4 regions of the Embleya sp. NPDC020630 genome follow, and region 1 is predicted to be linked to each of the others. Evidence: riboswitches for the same ligand, from Rfam matches in the RefSeq annotation. Region 1 holds a riboswitch; each other region holds the start of a gene.
What was found. A riboswitch is a leader RNA that binds a small molecule or an ion and turns the genes downstream of it on or off. The one in region 1 is predicted to bind cyclic di-AMP.
Positions count from the first base shown of each region.

Region 1 (3,187 bases):
GGCTGACCCGGTGGGTGTTGCGAGCCGACCCGCGCGCGTTCAGGCCCGAGCGGCCGGGTCGTCCTCCGGCTCGGGGGTGGTGCGGCCGAGCAGGCGTTCGTAGCGCTGGCGGGCCGCCTGCGGGGTGCCCAGGCCCAGACCGAAGGCGATCTCCTGCCAGGTCATCTCGCGCCCCCGGGCCATTCGGAGGAGCCCCGCCTCCAGGTCGTCCATCTCGCCCCTGGCCATCGGGATCAGGCTCAGCGCGGCGGTGATGTCGGCGTGGTCGACCGCCGGCTCGCCGTCGGCGGGCTGCGCGATACCGCTGAGCAGGAACGACACCAGCCGGATCGCCTCGTGCGGGCCGAGCATGTACGGGTTCACCTGCCGCGCGCGCTGCTCGTCGGTGGCCGCGTGCCGCTCAGCGATCCGGAACAGGGAGGCGTGTACGCGCCGGGCCCGCGCCTGCTCGGGGTCGGGCGCGGTGAAGGGGTCGTGGGATTCGGGGGTCACGGGCGTGTCCGCAGTCGAAGACATGGTCACAGCATGCCGAGACGCACGGATCGATGTCAATGGATCATGTCGCATGACTCATGTTGAACATCTTGTTCACACGGCTTGATTCCACCCCGCCCCCGCGTCAGCCCGGCGTGGGCTGCGCCGGGGGCGGCATCAGGGCCGTGCGCAGGGCCGGGTCCGGGAGGGCTTCCGGACCGAAGACGGCCAGGCGGATCAGGGCGTCCTCGCGGCGGCGGTACGCACCACAGTGACGGCTCCCCGCACGTTTGTCCGGTGGAAACCCCTCTGCCGGGGTGCGGGTGCGGGGTGCGGGCCGACCCGATGCCCGGAATGTGATGTAGCCCGCATGGATAAAACGGACATAAATTATATAGCCGACTTCGGGTTGCAATTCATTTTCGGTGGCCGGCGACGGATCTCGACTATTTTCCGTTACCGCTCCGTCACGCCACTCTCCGAGATATGCCCTCGTCATCGCGGGTGCTTCCGACCGAAGCCGGCCGAGATGTCACCTTTATTCCGCCTTTACGCTCCGCGCAAAGTCTGCGATTCGGTTGTGATCTCCCCATCGCATTGCCTACCTTTCTCGCCGATTCACCTTTCGGGTGAACCCTGCCGCCGGTACGCCGAATCCCGTCGCCGGCAGCGGGATGTCTACAGCGAAGAATCCGACGGGAGCGGGGGAACCAGGTGAATCGCCGTGGCCGGGATCGTTCCGGTGACGGCTAGGGGTGAAGTCGCGTGAAGCGACCGGGCTGCTCCAGTCCGAATCCGACAGCTCACCTCGTAGGCGACAGGAGAGGACCCCATTTCATGCTGTCCGCAAACGCTCGCCACCGAGCCGCCCGCCCCGCCAACGTCCGCCGCTTCGTCGCGGCGGTGGGCATCGCCGGCATGGGAGCCGTCATCCCGGTCGCCGGCGCCGGTGCGGCCCACGCACAGGTCCCCACCACCGACCAGGCCCCCACCGGCGCCTCCGCCGTGCTGTCGGCCACGCCGACCGCCGCGGTCGACAGTGCCCCGGTCCAGGCCGAGGTCGCCGCGCCCGCGGCCACCACCGCCGCGGACAAGGCCCGCTACCTGGTCCAGGCCGGTGACACGCTGTCCCAGCTCGCGCTGACCAACAAGGTCTCCGGCGGCTGGCAGAGCCTGTACCAGCTCAACCGCGACGTGCTCCCGTCCGGCCCGGACCTGATCGAGATCGGCCAGACCCTGCGGCTGACCGGCTCGGCGCCCGCGCAGCCCAAGGCGGAGGCCCCGGCCAAGCCGAGCATCCAGGTCCAGCCGAAGACCACGGTCACGGGCAAGACCGCGCCGAAGCCGACGAGCAAGCCGTCGGTCGACGTCGCGGCCAAGCCCGCCGCCAAGCCCGCCACCGGCGGCTCGAAGGGCAACCAGGCGCCCACCGGCGGTTCCTCGAACGCGTCGAGCAAGGCCCTCCAGGCCGTCGCCTTCGCCAAGGCGCAGGTCGGCAAGCCGTACGTGTACGGCGCCACCGGCCCGAACGCGTACGACTGCTCGGGTCTGGTCCAGGCCGCGTACAAGGCGGCGGGCATCTCGCTGCCGCGCGTGACCAACGACCAGTTCGCCGCCGACCCGCACGTGTCGATCGCCAACCTGCAGCCCGGCGACCTGGTGTTCTTCTACTCGGGCATCAGCCACGTCGGCATCTACATCGGCGACGGCAAGATGGTGCACGCCGCCAACTCGCGCAAGCCGGTGGAGATCGCCTCGATCAACACCATGCCGATCGCCGGCGCGACCCGCCCGAACTGATCGCGCGACCCGGCCGCGGCGGCGCCCGGGTGAGCATCGCACAGCAGTGACAGCAGTGGCCGGTGCCGTGCTCCCGACCGTGGTCGGGAGCACGGCACCGTTGCACGCCCGCTTCCTGCACGTGCGCCGGGTGCCTACTCCTGCGTAAGACGCGGTCGGGCGGTGAGTACCGCCATGTCCAGCGGCAGCGGTCGCAGGTCGAGCAGTTCGAAGCCGCCCTCGGCCAGCAACGCGCGATACTCCGCCACCGTGCGCTCGCGGCCCCGGGCGTTGGTCATCATCTGGATGTCGAAGCGCAGCGGCAACACCGACCCGCCCGCCTCGACGATCGGCCGTTCGACGATCGCCAGGCGTGCGTCGACCGGCATCGCCCGGGCCAGCGCCCGCAACACGACCAGGCACTCGGCGTCCGCCCAGTCGTGCAGGATCCGGGCCAGCAGGTACACGTCTCCGCCGCCGGGCAGCGGATCGGTGAAGAAGTCGCCGACCACCAGATCGCACCGGTCCTCGGCGACCGATGCGGCGAGCAACTCCCGGGCGGCGTCGACCACATGCCCCCGCTCGAAGAGCACCCCGCACGCGGTCGGGTGCTCGCGCAACACGCGTAGGAGCAACTCCCCGTCGCCGCCCCCGACATCGACCACCGTCGCGGCCGGCGGCAGGTCCAGGGCGGCCGGCACCGCATCGAAGACGATCGTGCCGAACGCCATCGCCTCCCGGAACAGCCGGGCTTCGTCCGGGTGTTCGGCGAAATACTCGAACGACTCCCGGCCGTGCACCCGGGTGAACGCGTCCTCGCCGGTGCGCACCGTGTGTTCCAGGCCGAGATACGACGTGAAGAACAGGCCGCTGTACAGGTCCGCCAGCGCGGCCAATGATCCGTCCCGATCGGTGCGCAGCAGCGCACCGCGCT
Region 1 covers NZ_JBIRUB010000013.1:126,775-129,961, reverse strand. The annotation lists gene ACH4XV_RS34165 (TMEM165/GDT1 family protein) at 1-6, shown strand, start outside; gene ACH4XV_RS34160 (DNA-binding protein) at 40-516, opposite strand; cyclic di-AMP (ydaO/yuaA leader) riboswitch at 1,149-1,305, shown strand; gene ACH4XV_RS34155 (NlpC/P60 family protein) at 1,312-2,274, shown strand; gene ACH4XV_RS34150 (methyltransferase) at 2,409-3,187, opposite strand, start outside.

Region 2 (3,187 bases), on a different contig from region 1:
CAGCAGTCCGCCGATCACCAGGCCGAGCGAGAAGCCGCCCGCGGCGGTGCCCGCGTAGAAGAGCAGTGCCCGGTTGCGCTGCGGCCCCTCCGGGAAGCCGGTGGTGATGATGGACAGCCCGGCGGGGGTCATGAAGGCGGCCGAGGCGCCGGTCACGAAGCGGGCCACGATCAGCATCCAGCCCTCGGTGGCGAATCCGCCCAGGCCGGAGAAGACCAGGAAGACGGTCAGCCACAGGAGGAACATCCGCCGCCGGCCGAGCAGATCGGCGGTGCGGCCGCCGAGGAGCATGAAGCCGGCGTAGGCGAGCACGTACGCGCTCATCACCCAGCTCACGCCACCGGTGGACATGCCCAGGTCCTCGCGGATGGTGGGCAGCGCGACGTTGAGCATCGCGATGTCGATGCCCTCGAGGAAGATCGCGCCGCAGAGGACGAGCAGCATGCCCCAGGCGCGGGGGCTCATTCGGCCGGCGGGGGCGTCGCCGGGGGTGGATTCGGGGGCGGATTCGGCGGCGCTGCCGGGTGCGGACGTGGATGTGGACATGCGACAGCCCCTCGGGACGCGGGTGGGTGGGATCGCGGTGGGATCGGGGTGCCGGGGGCGGTTCTTCGGACGAACCCGGTTCCCTCTTGTAACCGACCCCATCCTTCGGCAGCATCGACTTCCATGGAAGAAGGCACTTCGAAGGAACCGACCCCCTGCCCGAGTAACCAGGAGGACTACGACGCCCTCCAGTGGGACGTGCGCGAGGGGTGCGAGGTCCGGCAGATCCTCGACCGGGTCGCCGACAAGTGGTCGCTTCTGGTGATCGCGATCCTGGAGAGCCGTACGTTGCGCTTCACCGAGTTGCGGCGGGAGATCGACGGGATCAGCCAGCGCATGCTCACCGTGACGCTGCGCCAGCTCGAACGCGACGGCCTGGTGCGCCGCACGGTGTATCCGGTCGTGCCGCCTCGGGTGGACTACGCGCTCACCCCGATGGGGACCACGCTGCACACCACGATCCGCTCGCTGGTCACCTGGACCGAGGAACATCAGGAACGCATCGCCGAGGCGCGGGCGGAGTACGACGCGCGTGTGGGAGCGGAAGGCGACCTGGCCGTGGCGGCGGGGCGGTCGGTGTCGGGATAGGTCGGGGTAGTGGGCGCGGTGCCGGCCCGGGGGCGATTTTCGAATCCGGGTTCGGGGTCTGCCCACACCTGTTCGGTGTCGCTCGATGTCGCGTATTCGCCTCGGCTCGGCCGGACCGGTGAATGTCCGGTTCGAAAAGGACGGGCAGGCCGGGCGAAACAGCGGAGCCTCGGGAGTGGTATCCCCGCGATCGGCCCATTTCGCGGATGCGGCGACGTTTGCGGAGGTCGGACGGCGGATCCTTGCCGCCAATCGTTGCCAAATCGGTCCAAGATCGACTTACGGGATTCCGAGTGCTTTTCCTGTGATACGACGACCGGTGAAACGGAACTCTTGGCAAAGATTTGGTAATGTAGAGACTCGGGGTGAGGGTCGTGACACGCCTGTGACTATCGTTCTGCGATAGGCGAGCGGCTCCACGTCGGCCACCCGGTCGACACGATCGCCTCCGCCGAATTCGGTGACGGGTTTCGGTGACGGTGGGCAACCGCGGTCGTCGCGACACGAAGCCGGAACCGGGGACCCTCGCAGTCCCTGGGGTGAATCGGTGCTCCGGCACCGTAGGGCGCCTTCTTCCGCCCGAACCCGTCAGCTAACCCGGTAGGCGGCCGAGGAAGGAGACCGCCGCCAGTGGCGTCCCAGCGTCGATCCGGGCAGCACCGCAAGCCCAAGCCCCGCACCGCCGTGCGTACAGCCGCGACCGTGGTCACGGCCGCCGCGACGATGACCGGTGTGATGACCTTCGCCGGCACCGCGAGCGCGGACCCCGCGCAGTCGTTCCAGCAGACCAAGGACCGCGTCAACCAGCTGCACAGCGAGGCGATCAAGGCCACCGAAGCCGCCAACGGCGTCGACGAGCAGATCACCAAGCAGCAGGGCACCGCGAACCAGACCCAGGCCCGGATTACCGAGGAACAGGCCGCGCTCAACACGCTGCGCGACCAGATCGGTGTCCTGGCGGCCAACCAGTACCGCAGCGGCGGCCTCCCGCCGTCGCTCTCGCTCGCGCTCAGCGGCGACCCCGAGGGCTACCTGCAGAAGTCGCAGATGTTGTCCCAGCTCGACGGCCAGCAGGCCGCGAAGCTGAAGCAGATCGCGGCGCAGGCCCGAGTTCTCCAGCAGGACCGCACCGAGGCCTCCTCGCAGCTCGCGGAACTGGAGAAGCTGCGCACCGAGCTGAACCGGCACAAGGGCGAGATCCAGAACAAGCTCACCGAGGCGCAGCGCCTGCTGAACACGCTCACCGCGCAGCAGCAGAAGGAAGTCCTCGACTCGAACGAGCACAAGAACGACGCCGGTTCGCGCACCGAGACCGACCGCAGCTCGCGCGACAAGACGGACCCGCCGACGACGGGCAAGGACGTTCCCGTGTCCGGCCGGGCGGCGGCCGCGATCGCGTTCGCGCGCGCCCAGATCGGCAAGCCGTACGCGCCGCGAGGCGTCGGCCCCGACTCGTACGACTGCTCGGGCCTGACCCAGGCCTCGTGGCGAGCGGCCAACGTCTCGCTCAGCCGCACGACGTGGACCCAGGTCAACGACGGCCCGCGGATCTCCAAGGACGCGCTCAAGCCGGGCGACCTGGTGTTCTACTTCTCGGACAACTCGCACGTGGGCATGTACATCGGCAACGGCAAGATCATCCACGCCCCCCGCCCCGGCAAGAACGTAACCGAGGCCCCCCTGGACTCCATGCCGTTCTACGCGGCCGTCCGCCCGGGCTAGACCGAACGACCGCGCGCGAGCACGCGCGCGTTCACGGCGATCGGTCCCGGGAAGCGCGGCACCCACCTCCCGGACCGATCGCCGTCGTCGTTGCCGCCGGTGCTTCGGGGCACGCGGTATCTCGGGTTGCCCTGCCTGCCCTGCCTTGCCTTGGCGAAGGTTCCGGGAACCGGGGTAGGCGTGTGGACCATGGGTCGTATATCGGTGGGCACTTGTTCGTGGACCGACTCCGCCTTGGTCTCCAGTGGTTGGTATCCGGCCGAATGCCGGGACGCGGAACACCGACTTCGGTACTACGCACGGCAGTTCCCGGTGGTCGAGGTGGACGCGA
Region 2 covers NZ_JBIRUB010000026.1:2,398-5,584, reverse strand. The annotation lists gene ACH4XV_RS42320 (MFS transporter) at 1-465, opposite strand, end outside; gene ACH4XV_RS42315 (winged helix-turn-helix transcriptional regulator) at 670-1,134, shown strand; cyclic di-AMP (ydaO/yuaA leader) riboswitch at 1,619-1,756, shown strand; gene ACH4XV_RS42310 (NlpC/P60 family protein) at 1,765-2,856, shown strand; gene ACH4XV_RS42305 (DUF72 domain-containing protein) at 3,046-3,187, shown strand, end outside.
Region 2: another riboswitch for cyclic di-AMP. It lies ahead of ACH4XV_RS42310 (NlpC/P60 family protein); the one in region 1 lies ahead of ACH4XV_RS34155 (NlpC/P60 family protein).

Region 3 (3,187 bases), on a different contig from region 1:
CACTGCCGGTGATCTTCGGCTCGACCATCGTCGCCGGCGTGTTCTGCCTCGTGCTCGCCCCGGTCTTTTGCCGACTGGTCCGCTTCTTCCCGCCGGTGGTCGGCGGGACGGTGATCACCCTGATCGGCGTGTCCCTGCCGCCGGTGGCGGGCAACTGGGCGCAGGGCGGCGACCGGAAGGCGGCCGACTACGGCTCGATGACCAATCTGGGCCTCGCCGCCGCGACGCTGGTGGCGATCCTGGTCCTGCATCGGGTGCTGACCGGATTCGGGCAGCGTGTCGCGGTCCTGCTCGGGCTGCTCGTCGGCACGCTACCGGCCATCCCGTTCGACCGGGTGGACGGGGACGCGCTGAGCGGCCTCGCGATGTTCGAGGTGCCAAGGCCCTTCGCCTTCGGGGCACCGCAGTTCGACGTATCGGTGACCGTGTCGATGCTCGTGGTGATGATCGTGTGCATGACCGAGTCGACGGCCGACATCATCGCGCTGAGCGAGGTGGTGGACAAACCCGCCGACGACCGCACCATCGCGGGCGGGCTGCGTGCCGACGGCCCGGCCACCGCGTTCGGCGGCGTGTTCAACGGCTTCGCCTGCACCGCCTTCGCGCAGAACATCGGACTGGTCGCGCTGACCCGGATCCGCAGCCGGTTCGTGGTCGCGGTCTGCGGCGGCTTCCTGGTCCTCATGGGCCTGATGCCGATTGTCGGCGGCCTGGTCGCGCTGGTCCCGCAGCCCATACTCGGCGGCGCGGGCGTGGTCCTGTTCGGCACCGTCGCGGTGGCCGGCATCCGCACCCTGGGCAAGGCCGATCCGAACGCCGGCTCCAATGCGCTGATCGTGGCGGTCGTGCTCAACCTGCTGCTCAACCACACCAGTCGCGCGGGCGGCAAGGCGCCCGCCGAACCCACCGACCCCGCCGTCACGTTGCCGGCCCAGTCCGCCCAACAGCCCACTCGAGCATGACCACATGCACGTGGGCCCCGCCGAAGTGTTCGGCGGGGCCCACGTGGTGAGGGGAGATCAGACGGCGAGCTTGGTGCCCACCGCGATCACGTTCGGGTTGTCGCCGATGACGCCGGCGTTGGCCGTGTGCAGGGCCTTGTAGCCGCCCTTGACACCGAGCTTGGCCGCGATCGCGGACAGCGTGTCACCGGACTTGACGGTGTAGGTGCCGGAGCCCGACGCCCGCTCGGTCGCGGCCGACTTCGGCGCGTCCTGCTTGGCGACGTCCTGCTTGGGCTGCACGTTGAGCTTCGGCGCGTTGCCGGTCGCGGGCTTGGCCTCGGACTTGGGCTCGGCCTTCGGCTCGACCGAGGACTTGGTCTTGCCGGCGGTCGAGGACTCGGCCGTGGCGTTGGCGTCGCCGCCCTTGCCCAGGCCGGCCTTCACGGAGCAGACCGGCCAGGCGCCGGGGCCCTGGCTCGCCAGGACCCGCTCGGCGACGGCGATCTGCTGCGCCTTGGAGGCCTGCGCGGCGCTGGCCGCGTACTGGCTGCCGCCGAACGCGTTCCAGGTGCTCGGGGTGAACTGCAGACCGCCGGAGAAGCCGTTGCCCGTGTTGATGCTCCAGTTGCCGGTGCTCTCGCACTGGGCGACCGCGTCCCAGGTGGACGAAGTCGCGGCGTTCGCGCTGCCCGCCATGCCCACGAGAGGAAGGACGAGACCCGCACCCGCGGCGACGGCGATGCCGGCGCGACGGCCACGAGAGAGCGAACGAACCGGAGCGGTGATGGCACGGAAGGTCATTGATTACCTCGTCGGGCGCCTACGAAGTTAGCTGTCGGGTTCGGACGATTGGCCCGGCCTCGCCTGTCACAGGCATGGCTTCACCCCAGGCATCGGCAGTGCCGATGTCGGCTCACTTGGTTCCCCCGCTCCTGCCGCCAGTCAATTTCGACTGCTTCCCTCGGGCGGCGGCAGGATTCGGCGTACCGCCCGGGGAGTCCGCTTGTGCGAACAACCACGAAGCTACGCACCGGTTCGCCGGGTTGGCAAACATTTCGGGCGGTTTGTGACGTCCCCCATAAGGGGGAATAACACCTATTTGCCCGATTTGTCGCCATCCTTGCAGGTCACGGCTCCGGCGTACACGGTGCGCGGCCGCGTGGTCACGCGTGCGTCAGCGACGGGCTATTCCGTCGCGGGCAGCTCTACCGGAACCACTACCCGCTCCTCGTCCCAGAGGAACGTCGCGCCGCCGGTCGCGAAATTGGGCACATCGGCCACCGTGGCCCGCCCCTCGGGCGAATCCAGCACAGCCTCGAGTTCCGCGCGCGAGGGCGCGTACAGCGCGACCACCAGGTAATAGGGCGGCTTCGCGCCGGACGGATCCGGTTCGCACTTGCCGATGGTCCAGCCGGTCAGCCCCGGCATGGTGCGGGCCAGCGGGACGTGCTTGTCCCAGTAATAGGAGTCGAACGCCGCCGGGTCTTCGGGGTGGCCGTAGAGCACGGTCAACTTGTACATGCCGGGTCCTCACGCTCGTGATGGTCGGACGGACGGACGTGCGCTTGCGCCAGGCGGCTGCTGCCGGGCGCGGTCGTTACGGATGTGCCGGGGTGTCGCCCGTCGTGGCGGCGTCCCCACTCGGGGTGATGCTCTTGAACGCCCGTGCCTGCTCGGTGATGGCCACCTCGGTCGGCAGGCGCTCCATGCTGGAGGCGCCGAAGAAGCCGACCACGCCGGTGGTGTGGGCCAGCACGTACGCCGCGTCCTCGGGTTCGGCGATCGGCCCGCCGTGGCACAGCACCAGCACGTCGGGATCGACCTCCGCCGCCGCGTCGCGCATCTCCTGCACCCGCTCAACCGCCTGGTCGAGGGTGACCGCGGTGGTCGCGCCGATGCTGCCCTTGGTGGTCAGGCCCAGGTGCGGCACCAGCACATCGGCGCCGGCCGCCGCCATCGCACGGGCCTGCTCGGGGTCGAAGACGTACGGCGCCGTGAGCAAGCCGCGCTCCGCCGCCAGCCGGATCATCTCCACCTCCAGGTCGTAGCCCATCCCGGTCTCCTCCAGGTTCTGCCGGAAGACACCGTCGAACAGGCCGACCGTCGGGAAGTTCTGCACTCCCGCGAAGCCCATGGCCGCGAGTTGGTCCAGGAAGTGCGGCATGATCCGGAACGGATCGGTGCCGCACACCCCCGCGAGGACCGGGGTACTGCGCACCACCGGCAGCACTTCGCCCGCCATC
Region 3 covers NZ_JBIRUB010000001.1:454,754-457,940, reverse strand. The annotation lists gene ACH4XV_RS01915 (nucleobase:cation symporter-2 family protein) at 1-962, shown strand, start outside; gene ACH4XV_RS01910 (transglycosylase family protein) at 1,020-1,640, opposite strand; cyclic di-AMP (ydaO/yuaA leader) riboswitch at 1,746-1,928, opposite strand; gene ACH4XV_RS01905 (EthD family reductase) at 2,130-2,465, opposite strand; gene ACH4XV_RS01900 (phosphoenolpyruvate hydrolase family protein) at 2,542-3,187, opposite strand, start outside.
Region 3: another riboswitch for cyclic di-AMP. It lies ahead of ACH4XV_RS01910 (transglycosylase family protein); the one in region 1 lies ahead of ACH4XV_RS34155 (NlpC/P60 family protein).

Region 4 (3,187 bases), on a different contig from region 1:
CTGCGGCGCGGCCGGCACCTACTCCCTCCTGCGCCCGATCGAATCCCGCCGCATCCTCGACCGCAAGCTGGACGCGATCGAGGCCAGTGGCGCCGACGTCGTGGTCGCGGTCAACCCCGGCTGCCTGCGCCAACTCCGCACCGGCCTGCGACGCCGCAAGTCGCGCGTACGCGCGGTACACCTCGCCGAATTCCTCACCGCACCCAACGGCGGCGCCCGGACGCCCTGACCATCACGGGCCCGACACCGGTGTCTCGGGCCGAGTTCGGCGTATGCGACTCCACACGGGGGGAGCCGCATACGCCGTACCCGACCCGAGACACCCACACCTATCCGGCTCGGCCGTGCCCTCCCGAGGCTCCGGCGAAGTGACAAGCGGCTCGGAGTGAAGGCGCCGGGACCACGGGCCCACAACCTCGCCGAGACGCGCCGTGTTTCGCTGACACCGGCTGCTTCGGCCGACTCGTCGGCGGTCATCGTGATCTCGGACTGACGGTCGCCGCTTCGCTCGGGGTGATCCTGTCGTGGGCGCTGATGCAGGTCGGCTTCGCGCAGATCTACCTCGTCATCGACGTCACCGGCGGGCACGGCGACCTTCGGTTCCCCGAGGGCACGACGCCGTCGTTCCTGAGTTTCGCGTACTTCTCCTTCACGCTCGCCACGTCGTTCGCGACCAGCGATGTCGAAGTCGTCGGTGTGCGGATGCGGCGGATCGTGCTCGTCCACACCGTCAGCGCCTACTTCTACAACGCCCTGGTGGTCGCCGTCGCGTTCCAGGTGCTTCAGGGGCTCGTCAGCCCGTGAGGCGCGGCCCGCGACGACATGCCACCCCGCGATGAGGGGGTGTACCCGAGCCGAGGTTCGATCACCGGCAGTCCATACAGGGCAAATCACCCGAATCGGTGCGAGTCAGGCCGAAAGCCTCCATCGCGCCACCCGGCCCGAAGGGGCCATCCCATCGAACGCCGGTTCCGCGACGCGCGCGCCCTCACCCTCGCCGCATCCCACGAATGGGCAGGTCGCCCCCCGTTTCGACCCGTTTTCCACCATCCCGAGACCGTCGTTTCCGGCAAATCCCGTGGCGCACGTCACATCCCGCGCACCGATTGTCAGGAACTCGCACGCACCGTAAACCGAGTTTCCGCGATTCTCACTCCCCGCGATTTCGTCCTTACTCGCCGCTGAAGGTCCCGGGCACAATGCGTGGACGCTTCGGGACTTTCGGTCCCGGAATTCCACCCTTCCGACCCGAATCTTCGGTTTCGGCGAAACATGATGTTTGGATCCGAGTCGGGTGTATGCGTAGCTTGGTGCTTCGCCGCACCGGTCCGGTGTTCGGCGGAATGTGTCTCCCGGTTCGCCGAATCCTGCCGCCGGAGAGGCCACGGTACGAAACCCGAAAGGCAGGAGCGGGGGAACCAAGTGGAATGCCGTCCCGGGCGTGCGCATGTCGCGGACGTTCGATAACGACGGCTTGGGGTGAAGCCGTGCCCGCCTCCTCGATACCCGAGGAGTCGACGCCGGCCGGGCGAGACTCTCCAGCCCGAATCCGACAGCTCACTTCGTAGGCGTGGGAGAAGGAAAAATCTTCGTGCAGTCGTTCATCACCCCTGCCCGCAAGCCCAAGAACGCGCGCCTCGCGCTCACCCTCGGCATGGCCGGCGCCATCGTCGCCGCCCCGCTGATCACCGGCTTCGCCACCTCCGCCACCGCCGCCCCGGTCTCCGTCTGGGACAAGGTCGCCATGGGCGAGAGCTCGGGCAACTGGCACATCAACACCGGCAACGGTTTCTACGGTGGCCTGCAGTTCACGCAGAGCACCTGGAACGAGTTCGGCGGTCAGCAGTACGCCCCGCGTGCGGACCTGGCCACCAAGGACCAGCAGATCGCCATCGCGGAGAAGGTCCTCGCCGTACAGGGCCCCGGCGCGTGGCCGAACACCTCGGGCCCCGCGGGCCTGACCCGTGGCGGCGCCGCTCCGGCCGTCTCCCCCAACGCCAAGTCGGGCTCGACCAAGGCCACCGTCAAGGTCGCCCCGAAGGTCGCCGAGAAGCCGGTCGAGTCCGCGCCGGCCCCGAAGGCCCCGAAGATCGAGGTCGTCCCGGCCGCCGAGACCACGGCCACGACCACCACCTACTCCGTGGTCAAGGGCGACACCCTGTCCAAGATCGCCGCGGCCAAGGACGTCGAGGGCGGCTGGCACAAGCTGTACGCCGACAACAAGTCCGTCATCGGCGGCAACCCGAACCTGATCCTGGTCGGCCAGAAGCTCTCGCTCGCCGGCAAGGCCGCGGCCGCCACGAAGACCGAGGCCAAGGTCGAGACCAAGACCGAGGCCCAGGTCGAGACCAAGACCGAGGCCAAGCCCTCCGTGTCGGTCAAGGTCGCGCCGAAGCCCGTGACCAAGGAGAAGGCCCCCGTCGTGGCCAAGGACTCCTCGGCCAAGGCCGGCAGCACCGCCGTCAACTCCTCCGGCTACGTCGCTCCGGTGAACGGCGCGCTGGGCACCGCGTTCGGCACCGGTGGCTCCATGTGGTCCAGCGGCAGCCACACCGGCCAGGACTTCGTGGTCGGCACCGGCACCTCGGTCAAGGCCATCACCTCGGGCACCGTGGTCAGCGCCGGCAACGGTGGTGCCTACGGCAACGAGGTCGTCATCAAGCACGCGGACGGCAAGTACTCGCAGTACGCCCACCTGTCCAGCATCGGCGTCCGCGCCGGCCAGACGGTGAGCACCGGTCAGCAGATCGGCCTCTCGGGCGCGACCGGCAACGTGACCGGCCCGCACCTGCACTTCGAGATCCGCACCACCCCGAACTACGGCAGCGGCATCAACCCCGTCACCTACCTGCGCGCGCACGGCGTCAACCTCTGATCCGAGCACAACCGGGAAGTTCCAGGGCCGGGCCCGTCGACCACGCGTCGACGGGCCCGGCCCTGTTCCATGCCCGCCGCGCGGACGATGCCGGCCGTGTGGGCACTGTTCGCCGGAGTGGCCGTATCCGCCGGGCACCGAGCGAGCGGCGCTTCCCCGGCGTCAGCCCCGCGCGGGGTAGCGCTTCGGCAGCGGCAGCCCCCGCGCCGCCATCAACTCCCGCAACCGGTCCGGATAATCGGTGATCAGCCCGTCCACGCCGTCGTCCATCAGCTTCGCCATGGTGGCCGGGTCGTCGATCGTCCACGGCAC
Region 4 covers NZ_JBIRUB010000007.1:418,551-421,737, reverse strand. The annotation lists gene ACH4XV_RS25730 ((Fe-S)-binding protein) at 1-229, shown strand, start outside; gene ACH4XV_RS25725 (DUF1345 domain-containing protein) at 490-804, shown strand; cyclic di-AMP (ydaO/yuaA leader) riboswitch at 1,349-1,586, shown strand; gene ACH4XV_RS25720 (transglycosylase family protein) at 1,655-2,875, shown strand; gene ACH4XV_RS25715 (glycerophosphodiester phosphodiesterase family protein) at 3,038-3,187, opposite strand, start outside.
Region 4: another riboswitch for cyclic di-AMP. It lies ahead of ACH4XV_RS25720 (transglycosylase family protein); the one in region 1 lies ahead of ACH4XV_RS34155 (NlpC/P60 family protein).